3 regions of the Cellvibrio sp. QJXJ genome follow, and region 3 is predicted to be linked to each of the others. Evidence: predicted binding sites of a transcription regulator. Region 3 holds the regulator's gene; each other region holds the start of a gene.
The links. Region 3 encodes FliA, which starts transcription of late flagellar genes. Its sites were predicted from a motif close to TAAAGTTATNNNNNNNNCGGCCGATANCC; they were not measured.
Positions count from the first base shown of each region.

Region 1: the regulator FliA is predicted to act here: its motif matches at 4,802-4,830, upstream of motA (flagellar motor stator protein MotA).
Region 2: the regulator FliA is predicted to act here: its motif matches at 5,621-5,649, upstream of fliD (flagellar filament capping protein FliD).

Region 1 covers NZ_CP101662.1:2,026,530-2,037,429, forward strand. The annotation lists gene hpf (ribosome hibernation-promoting factor, HPF/YfiA family) at 50-340, shown strand; gene ptsN (PTS IIA-like nitrogen regulatory protein PtsN) at 417-866, shown strand; gene rapZ (RNase adapter RapZ) at 879-1,748, shown strand; gene NNX04_RS08825 (HPr family phosphocarrier protein) at 1,752-2,024, shown strand; gene yjgA (ribosome biogenesis factor YjgA) at 2,176-2,694, shown strand; gene motB (flagellar motor protein MotB) at 2,760-3,731, opposite strand; gene motA (flagellar motor stator protein MotA) at 3,744-4,601, opposite strand; gene NNX04_RS08845 (DUF1244 domain-containing protein) at 4,841-5,155, shown strand; gene NNX04_RS08850 (GTP-binding protein) at 5,246-6,085, opposite strand; gene NNX04_RS08855 (LacI family DNA-binding transcriptional regulator) at 6,342-7,394, shown strand; gene nagB (glucosamine-6-phosphate deaminase) at 7,485-8,288, opposite strand; gene nagA (N-acetylglucosamine-6-phosphate deacetylase) at 8,447-9,604, opposite strand; gene NNX04_RS08870 (acyltransferase family protein) at 9,652-10,740, opposite strand; gene nagP (N-acetylglucosamine MFS transporter NagP) at 10,792-10,900, opposite strand, start outside.
Region 2 covers NZ_CP101662.1:960,382-971,281, reverse strand. The annotation lists gene NNX04_RS04145 (flagellin N-terminal helical domain-containing protein) at 1-104, shown strand, start outside; gene NNX04_RS04140 (flagellar protein FlaG) at 170-562, shown strand; gene NNX04_RS04135 (flagellin N-terminal helical domain-containing protein) at 994-2,733, shown strand; gene NNX04_RS04130 (CHASE domain-containing protein) at 2,884-5,535, shown strand; gene fliD (flagellar filament capping protein FliD) at 5,686-7,743, shown strand; gene NNX04_RS04120 (acylneuraminate cytidylyltransferase family protein) at 7,879-8,562, shown strand; gene acnB (bifunctional aconitate hydratase 2/2-methylisocitrate dehydratase) at 8,643-10,900, opposite strand, start outside.
Region 3 covers NZ_CP101662.1:1,070,961-1,081,860, reverse strand. The annotation lists gene flhA (flagellar biosynthesis protein FlhA) at 1-1,880, shown strand, start outside; gene flhF (flagellar biosynthesis protein FlhF) at 1,937-3,502, shown strand; gene NNX04_RS04615 (MinD/ParA family protein) at 3,676-4,500, shown strand; gene NNX04_RS04610 (RNA polymerase sigma factor FliA) at 4,625-5,368, shown strand; gene cheY (chemotaxis response regulator CheY) at 5,566-5,949, shown strand; gene NNX04_RS04600 (protein phosphatase CheZ) at 5,984-6,787, shown strand; gene NNX04_RS04595 (chemotaxis protein CheA) at 6,814-9,099, shown strand; gene NNX04_RS04590 (protein-glutamate methylesterase/protein-glutamine glutaminase) at 9,184-10,329, shown strand; gene NNX04_RS04585 (flagellar motor protein) at 10,329-10,900, shown strand, end outside.

The sequences.
Region 1 (10,900 bases), 960 kb from region 3:
TAGGTTGTGCTGATCACAACCATTTTGTTTCTATCGAGAGGAAGTATCTATGCAAATAAACATCAGTGGTCATCATTTGGAAGTTACCGATTCGCTGAAAGACTATGTCAGCAGCAAAATTGAGCGCCTGAGCCACCACCACGATCGCATTACCAGTACTCACGTCATCCTCTCCGTCGACAAGTTGATTCAAAAAGCAGAAGCAACCATCCATGTCAGCGGCAAAGATTTGTTTGCGGATGCCACTCACGAAGATCTGTACGCAGCAATTGATTCATTGGCCGATAAGCTGGATCGCCAATTAATTAAGCACAAAGAAAAGATGCGCAGTCATCGCTAACCCACCCTGGAGGCAGCGAGATCATCTCCGCTCACTGCCTCAACAATTGAGAGATTCCTGGTAATCACCTCCTACCATGCAAATTCAAAATCTTATTAGCCCCGGCCGAACCTTGTGTGCCGTTGAAGGCGGCAGCAAAAAACGTGCTCTGGAACTACTGGCCAACGCCATCGCACAGGATGTTCCTGGCATTGATGCCGATGAGTTATTTCGCCGTTTGATTGGTCGCGAGCGACTTGGCTCAACCGGTATAGGACACGGCATTGCCATTCCGCATTGCAGGGTTGAAAACTGCAGCGGCACGATCGGTGCACTCCTGACATTGGCTGACCCGATTGACTTTGATGCCATAGATTCCCAGCCTGTGGACATTCTCTTCGCCATGTTAGTGCCCGAAGATGCTCATGATGAGCACCTACAAACACTGGCCGCTCTGGCTGGGGCGCTGAATAATGCTGACTATCGCCAGCGTTTGCGTGCTGCCGATAGCGATGCCGCACTTTATCAGGTCGCTATAGCGCCTTAGCAGGTCAATACCATGCACCTCGTGATTGTAAGCGGGCTTTCAGGCTCAGGAAAAAGTACCGCCCTGCATGTCCTTGAAGATGTGGGCTTTAACTGCATCGACAATCTACCAGTCAGCCTGCTACCCGCGCTGGTTGCACAAATACAAATTCATAAAGATGACCAACAGCGTTTTGCAATCGGCATTGATGTGCGCAACGCCTGGCAGGATCTGAATATATTCCCGCAGATGATAAGTACGCTGAAAGAAGCGCACCTGCCATTTCAAACCCTGTTTCTGGATTCTCAACCCGCCGTACTTATCCAACGTTTTAGCGAAACCAGGCGCAAGCATCCGCTGTCGGATAAACACACCAGCCTTGAGGAATCCATCGCCGCAGAGCAGCAGCTGCTTGAGCCTATTCGCGATTGTGCCGATCAGGTCATAGATACCAGTCATTTAAATTTGCACGAATTGCGCGACTTGGTAAAAGAACGTGTTGTAGGCCGCAGCGAATCGACGATGGCAATTTTGTTTGAATCCTTTGGCTTCAAACATGGTATTCCGGTAAACGCCGATCTGGTATTTGACGCACGTTGCCTTCCCAACCCCCACTGGAAACCTAACCTGCGCCCGCTTACCGGCAAAGATCAGGATGTAATCGAATTTTTGGAAGAACAGATTACCGTCAAAGAGATGTACGACGATATCGAGCACTATTTGGCACGCTGGCTGCCGCGCTATCAGGCGAACAATCGTAGTTACATCACCATTGCGGTGGGATGTACGGGTGGCCAGCACAGGTCTGTTTACCTGGCAGAAAAGCTACAACGCTATTTTGACCAGAGTTTTAGTGATGTTCAGGTTCGACATCGCGATATCAATAAACACAAAAAACATTAAATCATGGCAATTGAAACTCTCGACATCATTAATAAACGCGGACTGCATGCGCGCGCTGCCGCGAAACTTGCCACCTTAGCCAACCAGTTTCAGGCTAAGGTGCAAGCGCGGGTGAGCGACGGCATGTGGGCCGATGCCAAAAGTGTTATGTCATTAATGCTTCTTGCCGCCAGCTGTGGCAGCCGCCTGGAAGTGAGCACAGAAGGTGATGATGCCGAGGCGGCAATGACTGCCATCCGTGCACTCATCGCTGATCGCTTTGAAGAAGGCGAATAAATACTCTATTGTTAATCTAAAGCGGTTGTTACTACCGCTTGAGTGCACTAAGCTGCGCGACCTTTTACATCGTTTCCCTTTTTATCGGCAATCAATTGGCAGATAAATCTGCACACCAGCCGCTACTCACCCGATCAATACAGATATTTTTATGGTTTATAACTACGACGACATCAATCCCGATGACTACATCCTCAGCAAATCGCAGGTCAAACGCGATATGCATGCACTGCAAGCGCTGGGTGAAAGTCTCATTGATATGAACGAAAAGCAGCTCGCCAACATTCCCCTGAGCGACACCATGCTGGATGCAATTTACATTGCGCGCAAACTCCCCCCCAAAGAAGCACGTCGTCGCCAGATTCAATACATTGGCCGTTTGATGCGCGAGGGCAATCACGAGGAGATCAAAGCAGCGGTTGATAAAATGCAAAACCGCAGCGATCAATACGTGCATCGCCAACACCAGATCGAACGCTACCGAGACTTGCTGATTGAAGGTGACAAACAGATATTCCAGACACTGGTAACATCCTGCCCAGGTCTTGATGTACAACATTTACGCCAACTGGTCCGCGCTGCGCAAAAGGAGCGAGAGGAGAACAAACCGCCAGCCAATGCACGCAAACTGTTCGGTTTCATTCGCGATCAACTCGCTGCACAAGACTGAGACTGCCCATAATGAAAAAGCCCGGACATGATCCGGGCTTTTTCATTATGGCAATTGGAATTACATCAGGGCGCATTGGCCGCATCAATCGCGTCATTCACCTCTGTTGGCGACAAAATCTTAGGGCCGGCTGGCGGTGGTGCTGTGAAGGTATCACTGCTGTTGATCAGCTTGCTGCTGTCTATACCTGCCCCACTACCCAAAGCATCGGCCACCGCTTTTTTCAGCACAATAATGGCGATGCGGCGGTTAATGGGTTCATTCGGGCGATCCACCAGAAAGGGAGCGGCTGAGCCCATACCCTGAACGGTGGCTACTTTTTCTTCCGGATAAGATCCCTGCAACAACGCGCGGCGCGCGGCATTGGCGCGATCAGCAGATAACTCCCAATTAGTGTAGGTAGCTCCAACACCGTAAGGTGTTGAATCTGTATGGCCAGTGATGCTGATTTTGTTTTGCACTTTATTGAGGATAGGTGCAAGGGCGTTCAACACATCCACCGAATAAGGTTTGAGGTTGGCACTTCCCACATCGAACATCGGCCGCTGATCCTTATCGACGATCTGGATGCGTAAACCCAACGCGGTAAAATCGATGAGGATCTGATCCTTAATTTGTTGGAACACCGAATCGAGCGCGTTAATCTCCGTCTCCAGTTGTTTTTTCAGTTCTTCCAGCTGCTCATTTTCAATGCGCTCCATTTCCTTTTTAAGCTGCTCTTCATTCACATCCTGCGCGGGAGCCTCTTGGGCTTCAGTAGGGGTAGAAGGTTGCACGGGCTGGTCCAAGCTGATCAAACCGGGGTTAGCACCGCCCTCGCCCACCACATAGGGGCTACCCGGATCCACAAAATAACCAGAAATGGCCTTTTTTTCCTCTGGTGTAGTACTACCCAATAGCCACATCAACAAAAAAAACGCCATCATCGCCGTCATAAAGTCGGCGAGCGCAACCTTCCATGAACCACCATGATGACCATGGCCATGGCCCTTTTTCTTTTTGATGATGATGGGTTGCTGAGCTGAATTCTTTTCCATAAAAAATCGACCTTACTTCTTGCTGGCGCGATATTGCTCTTCCAGCTCTTTAAAACTGGGGCGAACACTGTGGAAAAGAACTTTACGACCAAACTCGACCGCGACCTGCGGTGGTACTCCGTTCATGGAAGCAACCAGTACCGCTTTTACACATTCGTAGGAACGGCTCTCGTCGCGTACCTTGCCCTGTAAATAACTCGCAAATGGTGCGATGAAACCGTAGGCAAACAAAATACCGAGCAATGTCCCCACCAGAGCCGCCGCTACAGCAGCGCCAATTTCCGCTGGTGGCCCACCAATTTTACCCATAGTAATAATTACCCCGAGCACAGCCGCGACAATCCCAAAACCGGGCAAACCATCTGCCGCATTCTGAATGGCACCAGGCACTACAGAGGCTTCCTGATGATGACCATCGAGCTCCTGCTCCATGAGTGACTCCAGTTCATGGGGCGCCATATTGCCTGCCACCATAATGCGCAGGTAATCGCAGATGAATTCAACGATATGGTGATCTTTCAAAATAGAAGGGTAATTAGCAAAAATAGGACTGGAGTCGGGCTCTTCGATATCACCCTCAATGGCCATCAAACCTTCACGTCGAGTTTTGTTGAGGATGTCATAGAGCAGCGTCAGCAGCTCCAGGTAAAACACCTTGTTGAATTTGGAGGGCGTCATCAATGAGCCGCCGGATTTGATAACCCCCATAGTCACCGACAGCGGATTACCAATAATCATTGCCCCGAAAGATGCTCCGCAGATAATCAATACCTCGATAGGCGACATCAGCGCCATTGGGTTACCGCCATGGACAACAAAGCCACCGATAACACAACCGAGGACAACAATAATGCCCAAAATGATATTCACGCAAAAACCCCCAATCCAAAAACAGGCTTGCCCCGAAGAGATAAGCAACCCGTGAAATAACAAAACAATTCAGGCGACAAGCTTAACAGTACCGTTTGAGTATAGGCAGCTTGAATTGAGGTTCAAGACAAGAACAGGATTTAATCCACAACAGACGACGGCAACACAGCAATTACCCCTGATTCAGATAAAGCATCGTAGAATATCGGCACCATTTTAATTTACTCGAGTATCAACCTATGAAAATTGAAGATCTCAGCCCAGCCATGCGGGAAAAATTGGAAGCCGCCGCCTTTCGTCGCTTGGTTGCACACTTGGATAGTCGCAAAGATGCGCAAAATATCGACTTGATGAACCTCGCCGGGTTTTGCCGCAATTGCTTAAGCAAATGGTATGTAGCCGCCGGAGCAGAACAACAGCTTGAGCTGGATTATGAAGACGCGCGCACACACATTTATGGTATGCCCTACAGTGAATGGAAAACACAATTTCAAACGGAAGCTTCGCCGGAACAACAGGCAAAATTTGCGCAGGAAATGAACAAAAAAGATTAGCCAACACAAATATAGAGACAATAAAAAGCCGTTGCAACTGCAACGGCTTTTAGCAGACCCCATAAGCAGTGGAGCGATTAATTGCAGGGATTATTTCAATTGATACGCTGTCACCGTATTTTTGAAAAAATTGGGCACAAACAGCTGCTGGGTATTGGGATCGTAACCGATGTCCGCCGTATTGATTTTTTGTTCGCGTGAATCGATCAACAATTCAAGACGGCCATCGCTGTGAACGTAATACACCAAGCCCACCCAGCAAGACACAATAAACTCACCGCGCTCAATCATTTCTATACCGTCAATTCCTGACTCAAACCCTTTGGCAATCACTGCACGATTTTTGTCTGCATCAACCAATATTAACTCTTGGCCAGCGCCTACCACCAGGGTAGAACCTAAGGCTTTCAGGCCATTGGCGCTGCTGACCTTATCCAAATAGAGTTCGATTTTACCATCCAGATAGCGGTGGACTTTATTCGTGCGCGTGTCAGATACAAACACCACACCGGAAGAATTTACCGTCACATCATTTAAAAAAACTGAATCGGCAACAGGAATTTTTTTGATAACTTTCTGTTTTTTGATATCAATAATGACCAGTTCGGTAATATCGGCCACATAGAGGTAATTCTCGTGCAGCGCCATACCTTTGGGCGCGTTGAGCCCGCTAATCCAGTTTTTATCGATTACTTTGCCATCGGTGGCTAATTTTGTGATGCCACCTTTGCCGTCAGCCACATCACCCTGCCCGTCAATCAATGCTACAAACAGGTAGGGCGCCTTTTTGTCGGCCACATAAAGCACTGACTCGGGCGTGGGTAAATCGATCGTTTGCCACAGTGATTCCAATTGTTTGGCAGCCTGAGCCTGAGCGCCAGCAAATAACAAACTAAATGATAAAACGATGAGCGTAGAGAATTTTTTCATGGATAAACCTCATTATGGTTATGGGTCAACACGAACACGCGCAGCAATAACACTTGTGCAACAGTCGGCGCATCCACATCTGTTTGCGCGTTCATGGTGCCACTGCTGATATACAGATCCAAAATGTTTTACATATCCTTGCGTGGCCTCACTGATTTGCCGGGCTAATCAGTGGTGTCACAGCCAGTGAAATGATTGCGCTCTGCCAGCCTAAGCTCTAACCTAGCACTTTGCTGATCAACTGAAACCTACCACTATGAAAACCAGTGTCGATAAACACGCACCCAAGTCCAAAGCCACGATTAAAGATGTCGCCAAACTGGCTGGCGTCTCGTTTAAAACCGTATCGCGCGTCATTAATAAAGAGGGTACGGTTGGGCAAGAGCTGCAGGAAAAAGTGATGCAGGCGGTCAAGGCGCTGAACTACCAACCGAATCTATCTGCGCGGTTACTGCGTGGAGCGGCCTCTTCCATCGGGTTTATTTACGACAACCCCAACAGCAACTACGTGATCGATATGCAAAAAGGCATATTGGGCGAATGTCGCCGTCAGGGTTATGAGTTGGTGATTCACCCCTGCGATTCCAAAGCCGACGACATTATCGATGAAGTGTTGAACATGGTGGATCGCAGTCAAGTAGGCGGCTTGGTGCTCACACCACCCATGTCGGAAATGCCTGAGGTACTCTCTGCACTGGGCAAACGTAAAATCCCATTTGTGCGCATTCTGTCCGGCTCGCAGCCGCCCGATAAAAAAGGCCCCTGTATTTTTATCGACGACCGCACAGCAGCTTACAAAATTACCCAATACCTGATCGACCTTGGTCACAAATCTATCGCCTTTTTAGGTGGTGAAGAAACCCATAAATCCAGTATTGAACGCTTGGAAGGCTACAAAGCCGCACTCAAAGCTAACAAAATTACACTCGATAAAAAATTAATTATCCCCGGTGAATATTCGTTTGAGTCAGGGGTAAAACGTACTCGCCAACTATTGGCATCCAACTTAAAACCTACTGCTGTATTTGCCTGTAACGACGAAATAGCCGCGGGCACTTTATTTGCCGCGCGGATTCAAGGCGTGGAAGTTCCGCAGCAACTTTCTATTGTCGGCTTTGAAGACAGCCCCTTCTCGCGTCAAGCCTGGCCCAACCTCACCACTGCACAGCAACCCAATACCACGATTGCTGAACGGGCGACCGGGCTGTTAATTGACACAATTCGCGCGCACCGCGACGTGGAGAGTGAAGGTTTTTATCCGCAGTTAATTGTGCGTGACTCCACCTGCCCAGCCCCGACTAAACGCTAGTTCAATAACTCAGATACCAATCAATAAAAAGGCCGACTTGTTGCAAGTCGGCCTTTTTGGTTTTTAGCGATACTCTAACGGAAGTGTGAATCAACGAAGTTTCAACTGCTCCAATCTTTCCAATAATTTTTGATTTTCTATTTCGATATGTTTGTAAAAATCCACATCCGACAGCTGCGAAGCAGCCGCTTCATCAATTACTAACACCACCTGTTCATGCAACTGCAAGGCCGATGCCGGGCAAGCGGCGGTTAATGGCCCTTCGACTGTTGCTTTAATTGCCTCAGCTTTATTTTCACCCGTGGCGAGTAGCACCACTTTTTTTGATTCGAGAATTGTACCTATACCCATGGTGATGGATAGATGGGGCTGGTATTCGTCTGCGCCAAAAAAACGGGCGTTGTCTTCGATAGTCGCGCGCGTTAAGGTTTTTACTCGTGTGCGAGACATAAGTGACGAAGATGGCTCATTAAAACCAATATGCCCGTTGCGACCAATGCCGAGTAATTGAATATCAATACCACCTTTGTGTTTAATGGCCGCTTCATAAATTTCGCAAGCGTTAAACGGATCTTGCGCATCACCCGGCGGAACATGAGTTTGCGCCTTGTCGATATCAACATGATCAAACAACTGTTGATTCATAAAATAGCGATAACTTTGCGGATGGCTTGATGGCAAGCCAAGGTATTCATCCAGATTAAAACTGTTCACACGTCTAAATGAAACCTGAGCATTTTTATAAGCAGCAATCAACTCTTTATAGAGTGCAACCGGCGTGGAACCCGTCGCCAAACCCAAAACTGAATCAGGTTTTTGATTAATTTGTTGGATAAAAATATCTGCACCATAACGCGCAACAGCGGCAGCATCTTTTAAAATTACAACTTTCATCGAACACTCCAGTGAGTGGCATTAACTAGAAATTTAGCACTAAGGTCAGGCAGCGGATTTTGTTGGCAGACTGTCGGAGACAGGGATGTCGACGACAAGCCTACATGGATGTATTCACGACGTGTCTGCCAACAAAATCCGCTGCCTGACCGGTCTTACTAAAGGTGCACCTGAAAATCGCCCGCCACCCAAGTATGGGTTACACGATAATCATCAGTAAAATGAACGAGATCCGCGCGATAACCGCTGGCGATACGCCCCAAATAATCATCCACCTGCATAAATTGCGCAGGGTAAAGCGAGGCCATGCGCAGGCTCTCCGCCAACTCCACACCAACCCAGGTAGTGTTCAGACGCACCGCATCTATCATCCCAATCGCACTACCCGCCAAACGTCCTTCCGCATTAACCAGGCAACCGTCTTTTTCATAAATAGTTTCGCCATAAATTTGAAACGATTTTTCCGGCGAGCCGACAGTCGACATAGCGTCCGTCACTAAATACATTTTGCCCTTGGGTTTTGCAGAGTAAGCAATTCGCGCAGACGCCGCATGCACGTGATAGGTATCAATAATAATTCCGCACCAACTGTTAGCGTCCTCAAGTGCAGCCCCCACGACTCCGGGTTCACGACCAGTAGTCGGGCGCATCGCGTTATACAAATGCGTAAATCCGGAGAGTCCTTCTTTTAGCGCATTGACTACCGATTCGTAATGCGCATCCGTATGACCCGCACAGATAACTACACCGGCCGACGTTAATTGTTTAATTTGACCGGGCGCCGCATGCTCGGGCGCCAGCGTGAGCATCACTTTAAAATCGTGCTGACCTTTTACCGAGGCCACCAACCAATCAATATCCGCCTGCTCCATTGCGCGAATGTAGCGCTCGTTGTGCGCACCGCGACGTGCCATATCAAAAAACGGCCCTTCCACATGCACGCCAAGAACACCTTTCATACCAGCAGCAACCGCATCCGCCACCGCTTTTACACCGGCCTGATGCACCTCACGGGTATCGCTAATCAAGGTTGGCAGCAGCGATGTAGTGCCGGTCGGGCGATGACCATCGAGTATGGTTTGAATGGCACTGACACTGGTATCGTTAGTAAAAAATGCCCCACCGCCGCCATTTACTTGCAGGTCAATAAAACCGGGCGCCAGCACACCACCTGCCAGCAGTGTTTGCGGAATGGATGAATCCAGTTGCGCACGTGGTAGCAGCGCGTCAATTTTTTCGCCCGCGAGTACCAGCGCGTAGTCATCCAGAAATTCTTCGCCGGTAAAAATGCGTGCACCGACCAAAGCTTGTTTCATAAAAACACCTGTGAAACGGTTTAACGCCTAAAGTAAAAAGACGTTTTTTAGAGGCTAATAATAATATTGCGCTTATGCAGCACCCAAGCCACACACCACAGAATCAATACCATCAGCAGCGCAAACAATAATGAGGCCAAATAGGGATCAGCAAAAGTGCAGAAGACCGCATAAAGTGCCGCATAAGCCGATTCACCACCCACTGGAATTAAATACAAGGTTGTAGCCAACAAACCCGACAGCACATAAATAAATAAGGGGTTTTTGCCAATAATTTCAAAAAAATGATAAACCGGTTTAACCACGCTTGCCGCCGCAGATTGTTCAAGTTTAACCAGCAATAACAGCAGCAGGATGGCAACCCCGCAGGTCAATACCACAAAAGAACTGGTCCAGAGTGATTTATTAATCGGGAACAACAAATTCCACACCAGCGCCAAACCAATCAATAACAGTGCTGTAACAAATAATTGGCTTAAGGCTTTTGCTTTATCCTCACTCGCCAGCAATAGCCGCGTCGCTTCAAAGCCAATAATCACATTTACAATAGAGGGAGCAGTGCTGAGGATGCCTTCCGGATCAAAGGCTAGCCCCTTGCCTTGCCACAAATGATTTGCACCCAATACTGCCAAATCAAATTGACGCACCAGGTTATGTTCAAGGCTGTAAGGGTCAGCAGCGACATTTAGCAAACCCCAATAGCCAAGCAATAAGATCGCACTCATCACTACCCGACCGGTAAAACCAAAACATAAAATAATAAATGCCGCAAAACCGTAGGCAATCGCAATGCGCTGCAACACCCCCATCACCCGCCAATTTTCAATGTTGCTGGTAAACGGATAAGCCGAGAGCAAAACACCAATCACAAATAACAGCACCACACGGCGCAGAATTTTTTGTGCTTGTGCCGCAGGCGCAAGCTGACGTAAACCACGCATAGCGAAATACATGGAGGAGCCAACGATAAACATAAAGAAGGGAAAAACAAAATCGGTAGCTGTGGCGCCATGCCAATCAGCGTGCAATAAAGGGCCGTAAACAAAACTCCACGAACCCGGTGTGTTGACCAGAATCATCAACGCGAGGGTCAAACCACGCATTACATCCAAAGCCTGAAAACGTTGTTTGACCACCGGATACCTCGCAGATGATAAAAATAGTTCCAAAAAATAACTCGCGATGAATTATTTCCAGCTGCGCAGTTTGTATCCTTTTGCTGCGTAATAAAGAATGAATAAATAACAGGGTGTCATTACGATGTATGCAGTCTGACGATCCACAATAGTGGACGCC
Region 2 (10,900 bases), 110 kb from region 3:
AAACTGCAAACCTCAGCCGTTCACAAGTATTGCAACAAGCGGCGACTGCGATGTTGGCTCAGTCTAATGCACGTCCACAACAAGTACTGTCACTGTTGAGATAAGGTGGTAGCTTCCTTCAAAGTTAGCCCTCTGGCTAACTTTGAAGGTGTGTTCTAGTGAGGACTTTATGATGAATGAAATCACTAAAATCGCAGCGGGACCGGCACCGGTGAAACCAGTGCCGGCTTCGTCGTTGGTGGGCTTTGTGCAAGGTCAAAAAACCGGCAATGATTTGCCGCCTGTTGCCGAGGCGGCAAAACCTGTAGCTACTGAAACCGTCAATTCCCAAGCGGTACAAGAGCAAGTACAGGCTGCGGTTGCGCAGATGAATGAGTATATTCAGTCCACCCAGCGTGACCTGAATTTTACTTATGACCCAGGTTCAGGCGAAACAGTTGTGAAGGTGTTGGACAGGAGTACGCAAGAAGTTATTCGTCAAATTCCCGATGAAATATTTCTGCGTTTGGCACAGCAACTCACACCCGATGAGCCAGTTAGCCTGATTAGCGCGCAGGCTTAAAAATGCTTTTAAATCATTGATTTATGGCTTTTTAAGCGGTTTTGAAAATAGTGTGTTTTAAAAAAAGAGCAGCATTCGCTGCTCTTTTTTTTTGAGGTTTTTTTTGAATATTTTTTCCGCAATTATTATTTTTTAGTCGTTTTTTTATTAAGCACACTACCTAAAAAATGTTGTTTGCCTCGCTTGAATAATTGTTCCTGCCGAGGCTGTTTTTTATGGCCTAAATCGCTTGATTTTTTTCTTGGCACAGTCTGTGCAAAAGCCCACTTAGGCGACCCGTATAGAAATCCTGTTGGTATCCATTTCTTACCAGTCTTGCCACGAAGTTCTCACAAACTGAGCAATTTATTTGCCGCTGTTTCTGGGCTTCATCAGTCGGCTTGTCACAGCACACGCAACTGTGAACAGGAACAATCATTAGGAGATTTATTATGCCTTTAATTATTAACACCAATGTCGCTTCCTTAAATTCACAGCGTCAATTGATGAACTCTGGAAACGCACTCGATAAAGCAACAGAGCGTTTGTCTTCTGGTCAACGTATTAACTCAGCTAAAGATGATGCTGCTGGTTTGGCGATTTCAAACCGCATGACATCTCAAATTCGCGGCTTGGATCAAGCGATCCGTAACGCGAACGACGGCGTCTCTCTGGTTCAAACCGCAGAGGGTGCTTTGCAAGAAGTGACCAATATGCTGCAACGTATTCGTGAACTCTCCATTCAGTCAGCGAACGGAATCTACAACGATGCCGACCGCCAAACGCTGGATGCTGAGGTTCAGCAGCTCAAGAAAGAAATGGATCGTATTGCAGAAACAACTTCATTCAACGGCCAAAAGTTGTTGGATGGCACCCTCGGCGAAACCGTGCTGCAAGTCGGTTCTCAAGCCAATGAAACTATGGATGTGAGTATTGGTTCTTTTAATACTTATTCTATGGGTGGCTCATCAGGGGATATAGTGGGCGCACCTACAACATTGGCCGCACTGGATGCTCTCTTGGCTGGCGATTTAGCCATTAATGGTACGGCGATAAAAGAAATACTTCCTGCTCCCACAATACTTAACGATGCATTAGCAAGTATTAACTCTGACCTTGAAGGTAAAGGGGCAGAGGCGACATCTTTGGTTCAGGTTACTGCAAGCACTGCGGGATCAGGTGTGTTGCGCTCGCCTGACGAAGATCTTCAGTTGACTCTTCTTGACGGTAACGGCATGCAACAGATCTATACCATAACCGGTACTGGTAGCATGAAGGAGCTTGTGGACAAGATTAATTCTGAAACTGCGATTGAGGCGACTTTAAACTCTAGTGGTAAATTGGTTTTAACTGCAGAAGGTGCAACATCAATCACTATTGATGAGACTGCTACTACTGGTAATCCGACAGGCTTAATAGATGCCACCACATCTTTTTCATTGGTCTTTAATGATACTAGCGCTGATCGACTTGGTGTGAAAATAGAGTTGGGGGCTACTGGTGCAGCTGCCGCTCCTAGAGTAATTGCGTTAGGAGTTGATATTAATGATCCTAATGGGAACTTGTTAGGGCGTGCAGTTGATATCACAACTAATACACCTGACACGCTACAAGACGGTGATTTAATTATTAACGGTATCGGGATCGGCAAAATCACCCCTCAAACTGACGCAGATTTGACTGCTGCAGAGGCGATCCGTGTAATAAATCTTTCATCTGATAAAACCGGTGTAGTTGCTTTCGCAAACGGTACTAATGGAATCGCTTTGCGTTCAGCTAATGGCGAAGAAATATCGATTAGATATAGTGATACGGCAGTCGCTCAAGATGTATTGGATATCACCGGCTTTCAAGAACGTAACGACACCGAAGGTGTCGGCAGCGTTGCCAGCATCAAAATTGACACTTACGAAGGCGCCCAACGTGCAATCAGTATTGTCGATAAAGCGTTGGAACAGGTGAACGCCACCCGTGCAGATCTGGGTGCGGTGAATAACCGTCTGGATTTCACCATGTCTAACCTGGCTAACGTATCAGAGAAAACCTCTGCCTCCCGTTCGCGAATCATCGATGCAGACTTCGCTGCAGAGACAGCCGCCCTGAGCCGTGCTCAGGTATTGCAGCAGGCGGCCACGGCGATGTTGGCTCAGTCCAACGCGCGACCAGAACAGGTGTTATCACTGCTCAGATAATAATTTTTCTGGTGGTTTTTCTGCCCGTATAACAAAAACCGCAGCTTGCTGCGGTTTTTGTATTTCTACAGGGCGTAAATAGCCTGAATAAACCGATCAAAGGCAAATAATCAGCTAGCATTAACGCAGGTATCCTTTCGGTTTTTAAACATGGCTTTATCTTCTCCTCATAAGCTTGCCTCTCTGATTTTGCGTATCGTTTTACTGACGCTGGTGTATTTGGCCAGCGGTTGGCTTTCATTGTTGCTGGCTATCCCCCCGGGTTTTGTGAGTGGCATATTTTTGCCCTTGGGGATCTCTTTGGCGGCTTTGCTTATTTGGGGGAATCCGCTGGTTATTGGTGTGCTACTTGGTTCGACCTTGCTGAATATTGGTGTCGCTCTGGCAGATGGACAAACCCTAACCAGTGGGGTTGTTGGGGTTGGTTTTTTTATCGCGTGTGGCAGCAGTATCGCTTGTTTGGTCGGGGCCTGGCTTATTCGTCGTTTTGTTGGTTTTCCTAATTATTTAACAGACGAACGGGATATTTTTTTAGTGTTTATCCTTGGCGGGCCAGTAGCGGCCGCCATTAGCGCGAGTATCGGTACGCTGGTTCTGTTTGCTTATGACATTATTTCGATAAATCAAATTATTTTTAGTTGGGGAACTTGGTGGATTGGTGATGCTATAGGGGTGCTTATTGCGGTGCCCTTGATGTGTGTATTTTTTGCTGAGCCCCGCTATTTTTGGCGAAATCGGCGCGCCACTGTGGGTATCCCGTTGGTTGTTAGTAGCTTGGTTGTGGTGATAATTTTTATCACTGCCAGTAACAACGAACAAAAAAAAATGGAGGTGCAATTTCGGCAGGAGGCGAGTTTGATTGCTGCTGCCGTAGAAACCACACTGGGTTCGGTGGAGCAGATCCTCGCGACCTTGGGGGGGTTATTTATTGCGTCACAAGATGTTACTCGCGAAGAGTTTATCGCTTATGTGGATCAGGTTATTTTAAAAAAGCACGGTGTATCGGGCTTTTCCTGGAATCGTTTGCTTGCACACGATGAACGCAGTGAGTTTGAATCCAATATGCGCGGGCAGGGCTTTGATAATTTTGTCATTCGTGAAGCAACTTCTGATGGCAGTTTTACTACCGCACCGGAGCGTGATAGCTACGTTGTTATCACTTACATAGAACCATGGGAGCAGGGGCGGGTTATTCACGGTGTGAATGTTGCGGCAGACCCTGAGCGCTTTGACGCAATTGAGCGCGCCGCGAAGACCGGCGAGTTGGCTATGACCAAGCCTTTGCAGCTGTTGCAGGACAAAACCTATTCGCCGGCGATAATTGCGTTCTATCCGGTGTTCAGTTTGGCTTATTTGAAACCCGAAGTAGCTGCAAATAAACCGATGCTTATGGGGTATGCGACGGCCATTGTGCGCGCTAACGATTTAATTGCCGCTACTTTATTGCCCTTTGCGTCGGCGAATTACAACCTGATTATTACTGACATCACCCAAGCGACAGACCCTTTACGGTTTTACACCAAGGGGCAGGTGGCCACACCTGCCTATGCTGATAATTTAATCCTTGAGGATGAAGTCACATTAGGTGGGCGGCGCCTGCAGATTCGTATCGCACCTACACAGTTTTTTTTGACGAGCAAGCAGGGTTTGGAGTCGTGGTTTGTATTGGTGGGTGGTTTGCTGTTCTGCAGTTTATTGGGTGGTTTTTTGTTGCTGATATCAGGGCGTACCCAACATATTCATAATCTCGTTGAGCAGCGCACGCAAGAACTCGCCGCTATTTTGGAAAGTGCCGCTGAGGCAATTTTAGTAGTGGACAGCAGTGGTGTAATTGAAAAGGCCAATCCGGCTGCTGCGATACTGTTTAACTATTCGTTAGAAAACCTTGAGCAATTACAGATTGCAGATTTAATCCCCTCTCTGTCTGATTTGTCGGGTGCTGCGCTTTTTTCTTCAGTTGTGGAAGGCGAAAAAGAGCGCGTTGCGCGGCGCAGTGACGGAGTGAGTCTGAATGTTGAACTCAGTATTAGCCCGGTGGATATTAAAGAGCGATTATTTTTTACTTTTATCATTCACGATGTCACCGAGCGTAAAAAGGTTGAACAACTTAAAGCAGAATTTATCTCCACCGTCAGCCATGAATTGCGCACTCCATTAACGTCTATCAAAGGTGCATTGAGCGTGGCGCTGAATGGTGGTGTTGGTGTTTTGGATGAAAAGCTGGCACAGCTCTTGTCTATTGCGGCAACCAATGCGGATCGCCTGTCGCGTTTGGTTAATGACATTCTGGATATCGATAAACTGGAATTTGGTAGTGCCAATTTAACCATTGATGTGCATGAGGTGTATCCACTCTTAAAGCAGGCTGTGGAGCAACATCTTGCTTATGCGGAGCGTTACGCTGTGCATTTACAGCTCGACCTGCCCGATGAATCCTTAATAGGGCTCAAAGCAAAATTAGATGGTGATCGTTTTTTGCAGGTCATGTCCAACCTGATTTCCAATGCGATCAAATTTTCTTATCAGCATAATCCTGTGCAGATCCGCATGACCAAAGAAGCGCATCGCATTCACATTGAGGTAATTGATAAGGGGCAGGGAATACCTGCGTCTTTCCATCAGCGTGTATTTACCCGTTTTGCCCAGGTGGATTCATCGGATACCCGTAAGCGGGATGGCTCAGGCCTGGGGTTGAGTATTACCAAGGCGTTGGTTGATCGTATGGGTGGTACAATTGACTATGTGTCCGAGGTAGGAAAAGGCACTACTTTTTATATCACTTTGCCCATTTATAACGATTGATTTAATGGGCCTATTGTTCGTGCTGGCCTGTTTTATGCTTTGTTATTAAAAATCAGGTTTTTTGAGAAATAGCGGCAAAACCGGCTAAAGTTTACCCATTCGTTGCCGCTAGCCTATGCGAAGCGGTAATTTTTTGGTGTGGAGGTATCTATGGTGACCAGTACATCCAGTACGACAAACAACAACGGATCAATAGGTTCTAGCATTGTCAGTGCGTTAGGGTCTGGCTCTGGTATCGATAGTAATAAGCTCGCTGACCAGCTTACCGAAGCGAACAAGATGGTTCAGGCGCAGCGCTTGACCAGTCAAAAGACACTTCTGCAAACACAAATTTCAGATTATGGCCTGTTGCGCAGCTCGCTTGCGAAGCTGGAAACCGCTGCCGCCGCGCTTGGTAGCGCCGATACATTTAATGCCAAAGCCCTGTCCGTTCCAGATACCAGTTTGATTGGCATTACCAAGCTGGATTCAAAGGCTGTGGCGGGTAGCTATCAGTTAAAAGTCGAGCAAGTTGCTCAGGCTCAATCCCTCAGCTCTGCCAGTTTTGCGGCTATGACGAGTCCGGTTGGCAAAGGCACTTTGACCATTCGTTTGGGGGATTGGAATGCAGGAAACACCGCATTCACCGTGGATTCCACCAAAACCGGTGGAACCATCACCATTGATGATTCCAATAACTCGCTGACTGGTCTGCGTGATGCGATCAACGCTGCCGATATTGGTGTATCGGCAAGTATTGTTAGTGATGGCGGTTCTTACAGGCTGTTGATGACTGCCAGTACTGGTGCTAAAAACGAAATCGAAGTTGTTGCAACAGAAGATCCGGCTGCCGTTGGGCTTGCCGCATTTAACTTTAACGAGACCACTAAAAACCTGACTCAGCAACAAGAGGGGCTGGATGCACAAATTCGTGTAAATGGGTTATTGGTAAGCCGCGAATCCAACCAGGTGAAAGATGTCATCGATGGTTTGGAGTTTGATTTGTTCACCAGCTCAGCCACTGAAACCATTAGTTTGGTCATCTCTGAAGACAAATCGGTCGCCGAACAAACCATCCGTGATTTTGTTCAGGCATACAATACCTTCAAGGCTGAAGTTGATGTACTTGTCGGTTTTGATGCTGAATTGGATGATTTTGGCAGTTTAAAAAGTGATCCTCTCGCTAAAAATTTGATGCAAAGTATCCGCAATGTATTAACGAATGCGGTTCCTGGAATCGGTGAGGGGTTCAGTACACTGTCAAATTTAGGTATTCGTACCGAACTGGATGGCACTCTCAAAATATATGAAGACGACAGCACCGGGTTCCGCGCGGCCATAGACGATAACTTTGAGTTTGTGCGCGACTTATTTGTGCCTAAAGCTTCTTCGTCGGTTTCAAATATCGATGTCACTAAATTCTCGGCAAGAAGCCAGCCGGGTTCTTATGAGGTAGTGATTACCCAACAACCATCAAAGGGTACCTTAACTACAACTGATCCCGTTGATCTGGTTGGCATTGGTAGCGGCACTAAAGACTACAGTTTTACTTTTCAATTAAATGGTATTACGTCCAACGCCATTAGTTTGCCGGCGGGTAAGCAATATGGATCGGGCGCTGAATTGGCGGCTGATTTACAAAGTTTGATTAACCTTGACGCTAACGTTAAAGCGGCCAATGCAAGTGTGGCAGTAACTTTTGAAGGCGGTAAGTTAGTCTTTACGTCGGCCTCTTATGGCGCGTCCAGTACTGTGAACTTTAGTGCAGTTAGCGCTGATATGTTGGCTGACTTTGGTATGACTAATGGTGTTGTAGTTTCAAGTGGTACTGATGTGGCAGGTACCGTCGATGGCGTTGCCGCATTTGGTTCGGGCAATATCTTATTGCCTGCAATCGGCTCTAAAGCTGAAGGCCTGAGTATGATGGTAGAGCCTGGAGCAACTACAGGTACGCTGACATTCACTCGTGGTTTCGCGGGCAGTATGAGCAGCCTGGTTAATGAGTTTTTGAAAACCTCCGGTTTGATAAAAGAACGCGAAACTACTATTGATAAAGACATCAAGCGTGTAGAGCAAAATGAAGAAGCGCTGGAGCGGCGTAGTGAAGCCTATCGTGCGCGCTTAATGGCACAGTTCCAGGCAATGGAATCCATTGTTCGTGCGTTGAATACCACGGGTGGTTTCCTCGGTGGTATTGTCGACCGCCTGCCATTTACAGCAAAAAGCTAATTGTTGGATTAGCTTTTTGCTGAGGCTTATTTGCCTTCAGGCTTTCATATCTCGCAATTTCATCTAAGCTAAATAAGTTCTCATCAGCGATCAGTTGGGTCGCACCCTATAGCAAGCCAGAATTCTGGAGTCGCTATGTCAAACGTATTTGCACTGATACCTGCCCGTGGCGGTTCAACGGGTATTATTCAAAAAAATATTCAGCCGCTACTCGACCAACCGCTATTGGCTTATACGATCATTGCGGCGCAAAAATCGGGGGTTGTCGATGCAGTCTATGTCTCATCGGACGACGATCAGATTCTGGCGATGGCTCACTATTACGGCGCTGAACGCATTAAGCGTGATTACCATTTTGCGCGTGATGATTCCCCTTTGGATCCGGTAGTTGCCGAGTTTATTCATCGCGTAAAACCGGCAGGTAAAGATACGATTATCTTGCTGCAGCCCACCTCGCCACTACGTCAGGCAAAACATATTGTCGAGGCGCTCGCTGAATACCGCGATTTTCCCTGCTGTCGGCGCCTGATCAGTGTTTATGAAATCAGCAATAAATATATGCGTGCCTATGTGGGTGGTGGTGAGTTTTTACATCTACTCGCAGGCGAGCATACAAGCCTAATACTTCGGGAGGATTTGCCTTCGCTGTATTTACCCAACGGCGCCATTTCAATTTTTAAAGTAGATGATTTTTTGCGCGAGGAGATCATCCCGCGTAGCCACCTGATTCCTTATCTAATGCCCGAAAAAGAAAGCCTGGAAATTCGTAACGAGGAAGATATTCGACAAGCTGAAGCCTATTTACGTGCTAGGTCCTAAGCACAAAATACCAAACGATAAAATGAAAAAACCCGCATCGCTGCGGGTTTTTCGTTTAAGACTTACGTCTTATTTTTTACTTACACTGCAACAGTCTGGATCTCTACCGCTGCAATACGCTTGCCTTCGTTGGCAGCGTTTTGGTAGCTCTCAATTTCATTGAAATTGAGGTAGCGATAAATCTCGGAAGACATGCTGTTGATTTTGCTCGCGTAGCTTTGGTATTCCTCTGGTGTTGGCAGCTTGCCGAGTACCGCAGCGATAGCAGCCAATTCAGCAGAAGCCAAGTACACATTCGCACCTTCACCCAAACGGTTCGGGAAGTTACGGGTAGAGGTAGAAACCACAGTCGATTTCGGAGCTACACGCGCCTGGTTACCCATGCAGAGTGAGCAGCCTGGCATTTCGGTACGGGCACCTTTAACGCCGTAGATGCTGTAGTAGCCTTCTTCCATCAATTGGTGCTCGTCCATTTTGGTGGGCGGTGCAATCCACAGGCGGGTAGTTAACTCGTCTTTGGTTGAGGCCAATAATTTACCCGCAGCGCGGAAGTGACCGATGTTGGTCATGCACGAACCGATAAACACTTCATCAATCTTCGCGCCTTGAACTTCAGACAATACTTTCACATCGTCCGGATCGTTAGGGCAGGCGAGGATGGGTTCTTTGATGTCCGCCAGGTCGATGTCGATAACCGCTGCATATTCCGCATCGGCATCAGCTTCCATCAACTCAGGGTTGGCAATCCAGGCTTCCATCTTCTGCGCGCGGCGCTCAAGGGTGCGGATATCGCCGTAACCTTGTTCGATCATCCAGCGCAGCATGGTGATGTTGGATGTCATGTATTCAATGATGGGCGCTTTATCCAACTTGATAGTACAACCAGCCGCGGAACGCTCGGCCGATGCGTCAGAAATTTCAAACGCTTGTTCTACTTTCAGGTCAGGTAAACCTTCTACTTCAAGGATACGGCCAGAGAAAATGTTCTTCTTGCCCTTTTTCTCAACGGTCAACAAACCGGCTTTGATCGCATACAGAGGAATCGCATTTACCAGATCACGCAGGGTGATGCCCGGTTGCAATTCACCTTTGAAGCGAACCAGAACAGACTCAGGCATGTCGAGTGGCATAACACCGGTCGCAGCAGCAAACGCTACAAGGCCTGAACCGGCTGGGAAGGAAATACCAATCGGGAAACGGGTATGTGAGTCGCCACCGGTACCTACGGTGTCAGGCAACAGCATACGGTTCAACCAGCTGTGGATGATACCGTCGCCTGGACGCAGGGAAACGCCGCCGCGAGTCATGATGAAGTCGGGCAATGTGTGTTGGGTTTCGATATCCACTGGCTTTGGATACGCAGCAGTGTGGCAGAAAGACTGCATGGTCAGGTCGGCAGAGAAGCCAAGGCAGGCCAGGTCTTTCAGTTCGTCGCGGGTCATAGGGCCGGTGGTGTCCTGTGAACCTACAGTCGTCATGTACGGCTCGCAGTAGGTGCCTGGGCGAATACCTTTTACGCCGCACGCCTTGCCTACCATTTTTTGTGCGAGGGTATAACCCTTGCCGGTGTCAGCCGGTGATTCTGGCAGGCGGAACAAAGTACTTGCAGGCAAGCCCAGTGAAGCGCGTGCTTTGGTGGTCAGGCCGCGGCCGATGATCAACGGGATACGGCCGCCAGCCTGGACTTCGTCCAACAGCACATCGGACTTGAGGCTGAACTCAGAAATCACCGCGCCGGTAGTGGCGTTGAGGATTTTGCCCTCGTATGGGCGAATCTCAATTACATCACCCATATTCAGGTTGTCAACCGGTGCTTCAAACACCAGTGCGCCAGCATCTTCCATGGTGTTGTAGAAAATCGGCGCGACTTTGCTGCCGATGCACACACCGCCGGTGCGCTTGTTAGGTACACCCGGGATATCTTCGCCGATGAACCACAATACCGAGTTGGTAGCAGATTTACGTGAAGAACCTGTACCGACTACATCGCCCACAAATACCAATGGATAGCCTTTGGTTTTCAGTGCTTCGATTTGTTTGATTGGGCCGATTTTGCCTGGCTCATCAGGGGTGATGCCATCGCGCGCCATTTTGAACATGGCGAGTGAGTGCAGGGGGATATCAGGGCGTGACCAGGCATCAGGTGCCGGTGACAAGTCATCGGTATTGGTTTCGCCGGTGACTTTAAAAACGGTGAGTTTGGTGCTCTCGGGCACTTTAGGCTTGCTGGTAAACCACTCGGCATCAGCCCAGGATTGCATCAGTTCTTTGGCGTGTGGATTACCGGCTTTTACTTTCTCTTCCACATCGTGGAATGCATCAAACATCAGCAAAGTGT
Region 3 (10,900 bases):
GGAAAGTAATTGAAGCTTTTGGTCATGTAGTTATTGGCGGAAATTTGGCGGTGGGTATTGTGGTGTTCATCATTTTGATGATCATCAACTTCGTGGTGGTAACCAAGGGTGCGGGCCGTATTTCCGAAGTGAGTGCGCGTTTTACCCTGGATGCAATGCCCGGCAAACAAATGGCGATTGATGCGGATTTAAACGCGGGTTTGATCGATCAGGATCAGGCGCGTACCCGTCGTCAGGAAGTCTCTTCCGAAGCGGATTTTTACGGCGCGATGGACGGTGCGAGCAAGTTTGTTCGCGGTGATGCGGTTGCAGGCATCATGATTATGTTTATCAATATTTTTGGTGGCTTGGCGATTGGTATGGCCCAGCATGATTTGCCATTTGGCGAAGCCTTTGAAAAATACACCATCCTCACTATTGGCGATGGTCTGGTTGCACAAATTCCCGGACTGTTGCTGTCGGTAGCCTCGGCGATTTTGGTGACTCGCGTTAACAGTGCCCATGAAATGGGGGCGCAGGTAGTCAGTCAGATGTTTGCGGCCCCTAAAGCTTTAGCTGTTTCGGGAATCATGCTGATCGTGATGGGGTTGATTCCCGGTATGCCGCACGTTGCCTTTTTGGGTTTGGGTTCTATTTGTGTCGGCCTTGCTTATTACATCCACTGGCGTAAACAGCAGCCTGCAGCCGTTGAGGACAATTCTTTTATTCCCGCAGGTACTCGCTTGGCTGGTGATGCACCAGGCGGTGGGCAGGGTGGGGCGACCATTGCGCCGCAGCGTATGACGCCCGCATTGCCAGCCGGTACTCCCGAGGCGCCCGAGTTGGGGTGGGACGATGTACAGCCTGTCGATGTGATCGGTTTGGAAGTTGGCTATCGCTTGATTCCGATGGTGGATAAAAACCAGGGTGGCGAATTACTGGGTCGCATCAAAGGTGTTCGCAAAAAACTGTCGCAGGAAATGGGCTTCCTTATTCCGTCGGTGCACATTCGCGACAATCTTGACCTTAACCCCACGGGTTATCGCATTAGCCTGATGGGTGTGTCCATGGCCGAGGCTGATGTCTACCCAGATCGTGAATTGGCGATTAATCCCGGGCAGGTTTTTGGTTCGCTGGAGGGGTTAAAAACCAAAGATCCCGCCTTTGGGTTGGATGCCATCTGGATCAACCCTAACCAACGCGAGCAGGCGCAAACTCTGGGTTATACCGTGGTTGACCCGAGTACGGTGGTGGCGACGCATCTCAATCAAATTCTGCAGCAGCATACCTTTGAGTTGCTCGGCCACGAGGACGTGCAAAAGCTGTTGGATATGCTGGCGAAATCATCGCCCAAATTGGTGGAGGAGTTGGTGCCCAACACGCTGAGCATCAACGCGCTGCTCAAGGTGTTGCAAAACCTGCTGCGCGAGCGGGTGCCGATTCGCGATATTCGTTCCATCGCCGAAGCCTTGGCGGGCAGTGGGATAAAGAGTCAAGATCCCGCCGCTTTGACGGCCATGGCAAGGGTGGCGCTGTGCCGTCAAATCGTCCAAAACATCATTGGCAACGAGCGCAACCTGCCTGTAATCACGCTTGAGCCTAGTTTGGAACAGTTATTGCTAAATACCGTTCAGCAGGCACAAAAAGCTGGCGCTGATGACAGTGCGTTTATTGAGCCGGGCTTGGCAGACAGGTTGCAACAGTCATTGATTAATGCAGCCCAGAAGCAGGAAATGGCAGGCAAACCGCTGGTTCTTTTGGTTGCCGCACCCTTGCGCCCCATGCTGTCCCGCTTTGTTCGTCACAGCGTTCCGGATATGCGGGTACTGGCTTATACCGAAGTGCCTGACAACAAACAGATCAGTATCGAGGCCAGTGTTGGCGCCGACAAAAACAACTGATGTGTTAAGTCAATTTAATCGTTAACCAGGTGGCCCACCCCGGGCGGGAGTTGAGTATGCAAGTCAAACGTTTCGTAGCGGCTGATATGCGTCGTGCGTTGGAATTGGTTCGCCAGGAATTGGGGCCAGATGCCATCATTCTCTCCAGCAACCGTATCCCGGAGGGGGTTGAGTTGCTCACCACCATGGGCTCTGACTACGAGCTAAAACAACTGCAAACGCGCCCCTTTGCCGAGTCGACCTTTGCGTCGAGCGAGCCGCTATTGAGTGATGGCGATATATCTCCCCGGATACTGGAGCGTCAACCGACTCGCAAAGTTGCCCCGGTGATCACCCAGATTCCTGATCACCCGAACGTCGGCAAAACCGGCGCCCAATTAGCGGACGACATAGAGCGTGCCCGTCTGCGTATGATTGCCGCGCGCAAAGCAGAAGAATCCGCCAAAGAGTTTATGGTGGGTAAGAATACGGTAGTGAATGCCGGCATTCCCCGTCATGCAACTGCGCCAGCAAGCCCCCCTAAAAAAGGCATGAGCGCCGCCGAGCGCTATCCGCTGGTTGATCCTGTGCCCGCAGTCAAAGAGCGTAATTTAACTCCCGAGGCAGCGTCATTTCGCGAAGCACTGCTCAGTAATACTCGCAATGCCCAGGATGCAAAAATCGATGCTTTGCTGACCAAAGAGAAAGCAGCACCTGTATCAATTACCCCAAATATTGATACCTTCGACCAAAATACCCAGCTTAATAACCTGCAGGCAGAAATTGCCGATATGCGTTTGTTGCTGGAACAGCAATTGGATCGCCTTAGTGGTAAACAAACCATTGCGAGCGATTCCCCGATTTTGGCCAGCATTGCCCGTCGCCTGGAGCGTTTGAGCTTGCCCAAAGACGTAGTTGCCAAGGTGATTAATGCCTGTACGAAAACCAAAACCCTGAGCGAAGCCTGGCCCGATGCCTTGGCAAACCTCGCACATCAGCTACCCATCAATGGCCGCGACATTGTTGATCAAGGCGGAATCTTTGCGTTTGTAGGCCCCACCGGTTCGGGTAAAACCACCACCATTGGCAAACTGGCTGCACGTTATGTCATGCAGCATGGTTCAGACAAAGTGGCGATTATTACTACCGACACTTACCGTATTGCCGCGCACGACCAGCTGCGCTCACTGGCACGTATTCTGCGCGTACCAGTGCGTGTTGTGGATGAAGCTAATCCGCTGGATACGGTATTGCGCAGCCTGCGTCACTGTTCCTTGGTGTTGATCGATACCGCTGGTTTCCGCCACGGCGACCCACATTTAAAAGCCCAGCTCAATGCTTTGGCCGACCAACCACAGGTAAAAACCTATTTGGTGATGTCGTCCAATAGTCAGGCGCAAATGCTCAAAGCCTCGGTTCACGCCTATGGCGCGGCGCGCTTGCAGGGCTGTGTTCTCACCAAGTTGGACGAAACCGCCAGTATCGGTGAGGCTCTGGGTGTGGTGATGCAAAGCCGTTTGCCCGTTGCCTACACCACCGATGGCCAGGACATTCCTAAAAATTTGGAGGTGGCGCGGGCGCATCAGTTGGTTGCCAGAGCGGTGGCATTGCTGAAAACCAGTTCAGAAACGGCGGTTTCTTAGCCAAAGAAAAGCTATAACCCTATGATTTTTACAGTGAAACTGAAATTAATCGGATCTTTTTCTAATCCCTATCTATACTCAGTTCACCATTAGAGTGCCAACAAACCGTACCGCCAGTTTTCTGGCGCCAACCCCGGCACACTTAAGAAGAATATGTTTGGAGTTACGTGTAGATGAGCCAAGTGCGACCAGTACAAGTTATCGCTGTGTCCGGCGGTAAAGGCGGAGTAGGTAAGAGCAATATTTCCGTCAACCTGAGTATTGCCCTGGCTGAATTGCGCCGTCGAGTTGTACTGCTCGATGCTGATTTAGGCCTCGCCAATGTGGATGTATTGCTCGGCATTCGCGCCACCCATACCCTTGCGGATGTTCTCGCCGGCACTCATTCGCTCAGCGATGTGTTGGTCACTGGCCCCGCCGGTGTAAAAATTGTTCCGGCATCCTCGGGTGTACAGCGTATGGCGGAGTTGAGCAGCGCCGAGCATGTGGGGCTTATCAATGCCTTCAATGAACTTTCCGATCAAGTGGATATTTTGGTGATAGACACGGCCGCGGGTATCTCGGATACCGTGGTTAGTTTTGTGCGCGCCGCCAACGAAGTCATTATTGTCGTGTGCGATGAACCTTCTTCCATCACCGATTCCTACGCCCTTATCAAATTATTAAACAAAGAATATGGAATGCAGCGCTTCCGTGTGGTCGCCAATATGACGCGCACCCAACAGGAAGGCATGAATATGTTCAACAAACTCAATACCGTTTGTGAGCGCTTTCTGGATGTCACACTCCAGTTTGTAGGCCAAATTCCCTTTGACGAAAATGTGCGTAAAGCCGTGCAAAAACAAAAAGCCTTGTTGGAGTTTGCCCCTGCCTCCAAGGCGGCAGTGGCAATACGTGCGTTGGCCCAAGCAGTCGATAAATGGCCGCTGCCATATTCTCCCACCGGGCGCCTGGAGTTTTTTGTCGAGCGCTTGTTGCAGGCCGCGAATGCGCGTTAGCAATATTCGCATACGCAGTTGCATAGACATTGGTGTGTGACTAGCGTTATGAATCGCTACTCACGAGAAAGTGAGGCAGGGTTGCCAATAATCACGGCAGTTTTTGCTAAACAAAAGGTGTTCGATGGCCGCAGTCAATGGTTTAGCCATGTACGATAAAAAGACCTTGCTCGATGCGCAAATCAATGTTGAAGACTTTGCTCCGCTGGTAAAGCGCATTGCTTACCACATGATGATGCGTATGCCTGCGTCTGTGCAGGTAGATGATCTGATTCAAGCGGGCATGATTGGCTTGATCGAAGCATCACAAAAATACGATGCATCCCGCGGTGCCAGTTTTGAAACCTATGCCGGTATTCGCATTCGCGGAGCAATTGTTGATGAAATGCGTCGTGGCGATTGGGTGCCCCGCTCAGTGCACCGCAATGCGCGCCGTGTTGCGCGTGCCGTTGCCGCCGTCGAGGCGCGTACCGGGCGCGATGCGACCGACGCCGAGGTCGCTGCTGAACTAGAGGTATCGCTGGAAGAATATTTTGAAATGCTGCAAGACTCCAACGGTAGCCGGTTATTCAGTTATGAAGAGACCTTCGGTGAAGAAGACAGCAATATCGACGCGTCCGAACACAGCAGTGCTTTTGTTAGCCCGTTTGAAGGGGTTCAGCGGGATGGGTTAAAAAAAGCTTTGGCCGAGGCGATTGCCTTGCTTCCCGAACGTGAGCGCATGGTGCTCGCCCTCTATTACGATCAGGAATTAAATCTCAAAGAAATTGGCTTGGTGCTTGGTGTTAGTGAATCCCGGGTTAGTCAGATTCACAGCCAGGCAGCCGCGCGTTTGCGCCACCGCCTTGGTGGTTGGCAGCCCGCGTAAACTGGGTGAAAAACAGCCAAGGGCAGTGTGGTTTGCTCGCCGTTGCCAGCAGAATCGCAAATTAGTCTGTAAATACAACAATTTGCGCTATGATTTGCAGTAAAAGTTGAAGATTTACGCGCCGCCACTGGCCGAAGCTTTAACTCCTACTAGACTATGAATTAATAAAATTCCCTTCTGGGTAATTGGAGGTTGCGTTGGATAAGAACATGAAAATCCTGATTGTTGATGACTTTTCAACAATGCGGCGGATCATCAAAAACTTGCTGCGGGATTTGGGGTTTTCCAATACCCACGAAGCAGACGATGGCGTAACGGCATTGCCGATGCTCAAAAATGGCGATTTCCAGTTTCTGGTCACTGACTGGAATATGCCGGGCATGACCGGTATCGATTTGCTCAAAGCGGTACGTGCAGACGAAAAGTTGCGCACCTTGCCAGTATTAATGGTGACCGCAGAAGCTAAGCGCGATCAGATTATTGAGGCGGCTCAAGCTGGCGTAAACGGCTATGTCGTTAAGCCATTTACAGCGCAGGCGCTGAAGGAAAAAATTGAAAAGATCTTTGATCGGGTCGGTTAATCACCGTCGATTAAATAATAAATAAGGCTCTGCCATGGCATCTGAAACCCAAACATCGTTCAACAGTGAGTTTGTTGTCGAATTGAGAGAGTGCGCCAAATTGCTTGCGGAAAAACTGCAGGGCAATGAGATTGAAGAAGCATCGCTCTTGATACAAACCATTACCCAATCGCGTGATCGCCATATTTTTCAATCGGTAGGGCGCCTGACACGCGGTTTGCACAATGCAATTGTCAATTTCAATGTGGATGCCGACCTAACCAAAGAGCCGCCCAAGATTGCCAAGTCTGATATTCATGATGCGTCCAATCGGCTCAATTATGTGATTGAACTAACGCAAAAAGCGGCCGAAAAAACCATGGACGTTGTCGATGAGGCTGCGCCTATCGCCATGAATTTGGGGCAAGAGGCAAATAGTTTACGCAGTGAATGGGCGCGGTTAAAACGCCGTGAAATGAATGCCGATGAATTTCGCCAGTTGTACGAGCGCATGGATATTTTCCTCGGGCAAATGGTCACCGGTACTGAACAACTCAGTAAGAATTTGCAAGATATTGTGTTGGAGCAAGGCTTTCAGGATCTAACCGGTCAAGTATTAAAACGTGTTATCGGTTTGATCAATGATGTTGAAAAAGACCTTGTCAGCTTGGTGCGCATTGCTGGGCAGGTCGAAGAAATTGCCGGGCTTGCAGATGATCGCGAAGTTGTCGCACACGATATGGAAATTATGCACAAGCGTAAAACTGAAGCCGAAGGGCCACAAATTAACAAAGAGCGCGCAGATGTAGTATCCGGGCAAGATGACGTTGATGATTTGTTATCAAGTCTTGGTTTCTAAGCTGTAGGTCACTCGAGGAACGTTGAATGAGTTTTGGTGATGACGAGGATATCCTCCAGGATTTTCTGGTAGAGGCGGGTGAAATTCTCGAACGCCTCAGCCAGCAATTGGTTGACCTGGAGCAGCGCCCTGAAGACAAAGATCTGCTCAATGCAATCTTTCGCGGGTTCCATACCGTAAAAGGGGGGGCCGGTTTTCTGGCGCTCACTCCTATGGTGGAATGCTGCCATCTCACCGAAAACCTGTTTGATATTTTGCGCAACGGCAAACGTGCGGTTACCTCTGAATTAATGGACGTAGTGCTTGAAGCACTCGACATGGTTAATCAGCAATTTGAATTGGTATCCCAGCGCGAAGAACTACCACCGGTGGACCCTGCGTTAATTGCCTCGCTTGAGCGATTGGTTTCTTGCGAAGACCTCAACGAAAGTGCAGCAGGAGCAGCAACTGCGGAAACAGCGGTTGCTAATCCGGAGACTACGGCAGTTGCCTCTGGGGACATTACGGACGCTGAATTTGAACAATTGTTGGATGCCATCGCCGGGGTTCCTGCCGCGACTGCGGCCTCTGCGCCTTTGGCTGAACCTGTCGCCACTGTATCCGGTGGTGGCGATGATATTTCTGAAGATGAATTTGAAGCGCTGCTCGATCAATTGCATGGCAGAGGCAAGGGGCCAGGTGTTCAGGCTGCTGCCCCGACACCAGCCCCGGCTCCTGTAGCATCCACAGCGGTCGGTGGTGGTGACGAAATCTCAGAAGACGAATTTGAAGCGCTGCTCGATCAATTGCATGGCAAAGGTAAAGGGCCGGGCGTTGTTGTCGATGCACCAGCGCCAGCTGCTGCTGTTGCGCCCGAGCCTGCAAAAAGTTCGGGTGACTTGATCAGCGATGATGAGTTTGATGCACTACTGGATCAGCTGCACGGCAAGGGTAAAGGCCCTGGCACAGGAGCATCCATTGCGGCAACTCCCGCACCTGTCGCAACAAAGCCAGCGCCTGCTCCTGAGGTTAAACCAGAGGCTGCTAAACCTGTTTCGCCAGCACCTGCAGTCAAGAAGGTAGAGCCGCCAAAACCAGCCGCAGCGACTGCTCCCGCTATGCCGGCAGCAGATAAAGAAGCGCCGCAAGTTGAAACTACCGTTCGTGTGGATACCCAGCGCCTTGATGACATTATGAATATGGTGGGTGAGCTGGTGTTGGTCCGCAATCGCTTGGTGCGGTTGGGTAACGGCTCTACCAATGAAGCCCTGGTAAAAGCAGTAGCAAATTTGGATGTAGTTACCGCCGATTTGCAGACCTCGGTCATGAAAACCCGCATGCAGCCAATCAAAAAAGTATTTGGCCGCTTTCCCCGTGTGGTGCGCGATTTGGCGCGTAGTTTGCGCAAAGAAATTAATTTGGAATTAGTCGGTGAAGAAACCGATCTGGACAAAAATCTGGTAGAGGCATTAGCCGATCCGCTGGTTCACTTGGTACGCAACTCGGTTGACCACGGCATTGAATTCCCTGATGTGCGCGAAGCGAATGGCAAGTCCCGCATTGGACAAGTTGTGCTTTCTGCAGAGCAGGAAGGCGATCATATTCTATTGTCGATTAGCGATGATGGTGCCGGCATGGACCCGGTTAAATTGCGTCGTATCGCGGTGGAAAAAGGGATGTTTGATGAAGATACCGCCAATCGTTTGTCTGACACTGAAGCCTACAATTTAATATTTGCACCAGGGTTTTCTACCAAAAAAGAAATTTCAGATGTGTCCGGTCGCGGTGTGGGAATGGATGTGGTGAAAACCAAAATCACCCAGCTTAACGGCACCGTCGAAATTAAATCCGAGTTGGGTAAAGGCACGCGCTTTATTATTAAAGTACCGCTGACGCTGGCGATTATGCCAACCCTCATGTTTATGCTCGGCCAACAAACTTTCGCTTTTCCGCTGGTGAGTGTGAATGAGATTTTCCACATGGATCTCACCAAGAGCCATATAGTGGATGGGCAGGATTGCGTCGCTATTCGTGATCAGGCAATTCCATTGTTTTATATGAAAGATTGGCTGGTTAAAAATGCGTTTGGTCATCGTCCTGACAACGCTCACGTGGTGATAGTTACCGTTGGTTCGCGCCGTGTTGGTTTCGTGGTGGATCAATTGATTGGTCAGGAAGAGGTGGTGATTAAACCTTTGGGCAAAATGTTGCAAGGTACCCCAGGCATGGCTGGGGCCACTATTACCGGCGACGGCACTATCGCGTTAATTTTGGATATTCCCAGCCTTTTGCGTCGCTACGCCAAGGGTTCCACCAGCTGGGGACACAGTTAATCTTCAGCGTGACCCTGCTGCGGTGAACGCTACACATGCCAGCAAAATGTCTGTTAAATATTTTTCCCTTGCGGAGTGTGATAGATGCCTTTCCGGGTATTAGTGGTTGATGATTCAAATTTCTTTCAGCATCGTTTGAAAGATATTATTAATGAGCACCCGGAATTAAAAGTTGTTGGTATCGCAAGCAATGGACGCGAGGCTATTGATAAAGCAGCTGAGTTAAAGCCTGACATTATCACTATGGATTTTGAAATGCCGGTGATGGATGGTGTGACTGCTATCAAGCACATCATGTCCAACCGTCGCGTCCCCATCTTGATGTTTTCATCGCTCACCTATGAAGGTGCCAAAATTACGCTGGATGCCTTGGCAGCCGGCGCACTCGATTTTATTCCCAAAGATTTTGCCGAGGTCTCGCGAAACTCCGAGGTGCTCAAGAAAAAATTACATGAGCGATTGATTACCCTCGCTGGCTCCGGCAATCGCTCAGTCCCACCGCCAGTTGCTACTACAGCGTCACCCGCGCCTGTGCCCGCGTCAGCGAGCAGCTCGTCATCTTTCAGACCTATTGCCGCACCGGCGCCTGCCGCTCGCCCTGTGTCGCCAGTCCAAGATGAGCCGGCAAGGCCATCTGGATCTGATAATTACCGTCTCAAAAATAAACCCAAACTTTTGGTCATTGGCGCGTCCACCGGCGGGCCAGTTGCTCTGGCCGAAGTGTTAATGGCGTTGCCCGCCAATTTTCCTTTGCCTATTGTGCTGGTGCAGCATATGCCGGAAAACTTCACTAAAGCATTTGCCGAGCGGCTCAACAAACAGTGCCATATCCGCGTGCGTGAGGCGGTGGATGGCGATCAATTGCAACCCGGTTTGGCGTTACTTGCACCGGGCGGAAAACAATTAATGCTCGATAAGCGCAACGGCGGTTCGGTGCGGATATTGCCGGATGATGAGCGCGTCAATTACAAACCTTCTTTGGATATCACTTTTGGTTCTGCTGCCAATAACTATGCCGATAAAGTACTGGGCGTGGTATTAACCGGTATGGGGTCGGATGGTTGTAATGGTGCGCGTTTATTAAAGGATGCAGGCTCGTCACTTTGGTCACAAGATGAAGCGAGTTGTGTAATTTATGGTATGCCAATGGCGGTTGCACGCGCCGGGTTAACCGATAAAGTGCTAAGCCTGAAGGATATTGGGCCGCGTTTGGTGAGAGAGGTTATGTAATGGATCTCCTGAGTATTATCGGCGTCATTATCGCGTTTGCGGCAATTATCGGCGGTAACTTTTTGGAAGGCGGTGGCATTGGCACTTTGTTGAATGGGCCTGCCGCATTTATTGTGCTTGGCGGTACCTTGGGTGCAGCCATGTTGCAAACGTCAAAAATAAATTTGCGCCGTGCCCTAAGAATTGTGGTGTGGGTTTTTAAACCGCCCTATGTTCCCTTTAAACAAGGTATTGCCAATATTGTGCGCTGGGCCGCAGCGGCGCGCAAAGACGGCCTGCTTGGGCTGGAAGAAATTTCCGAGCGTGAAAAAGATAAATTTGCGAAAAAAGGCTTGCAGCTATTGGTTGATGGCAATGAGCCAGAAGTTATTCGCCGTATTTTGGAAACGGATTTAATCGTAAACGAACAGCGCGATTTTGATGCAATTAAATTTTACGAATCTATGGGCGGCTATGCACCGACAATCGGCATCATCGGCGCGGTAATGGGCTTGATTCATGTGATGAATAATCTGGCCGATCCTGCGACCTTGGGGCCTGGTATTGCGATTGCATTTGTGGCGACCATTTA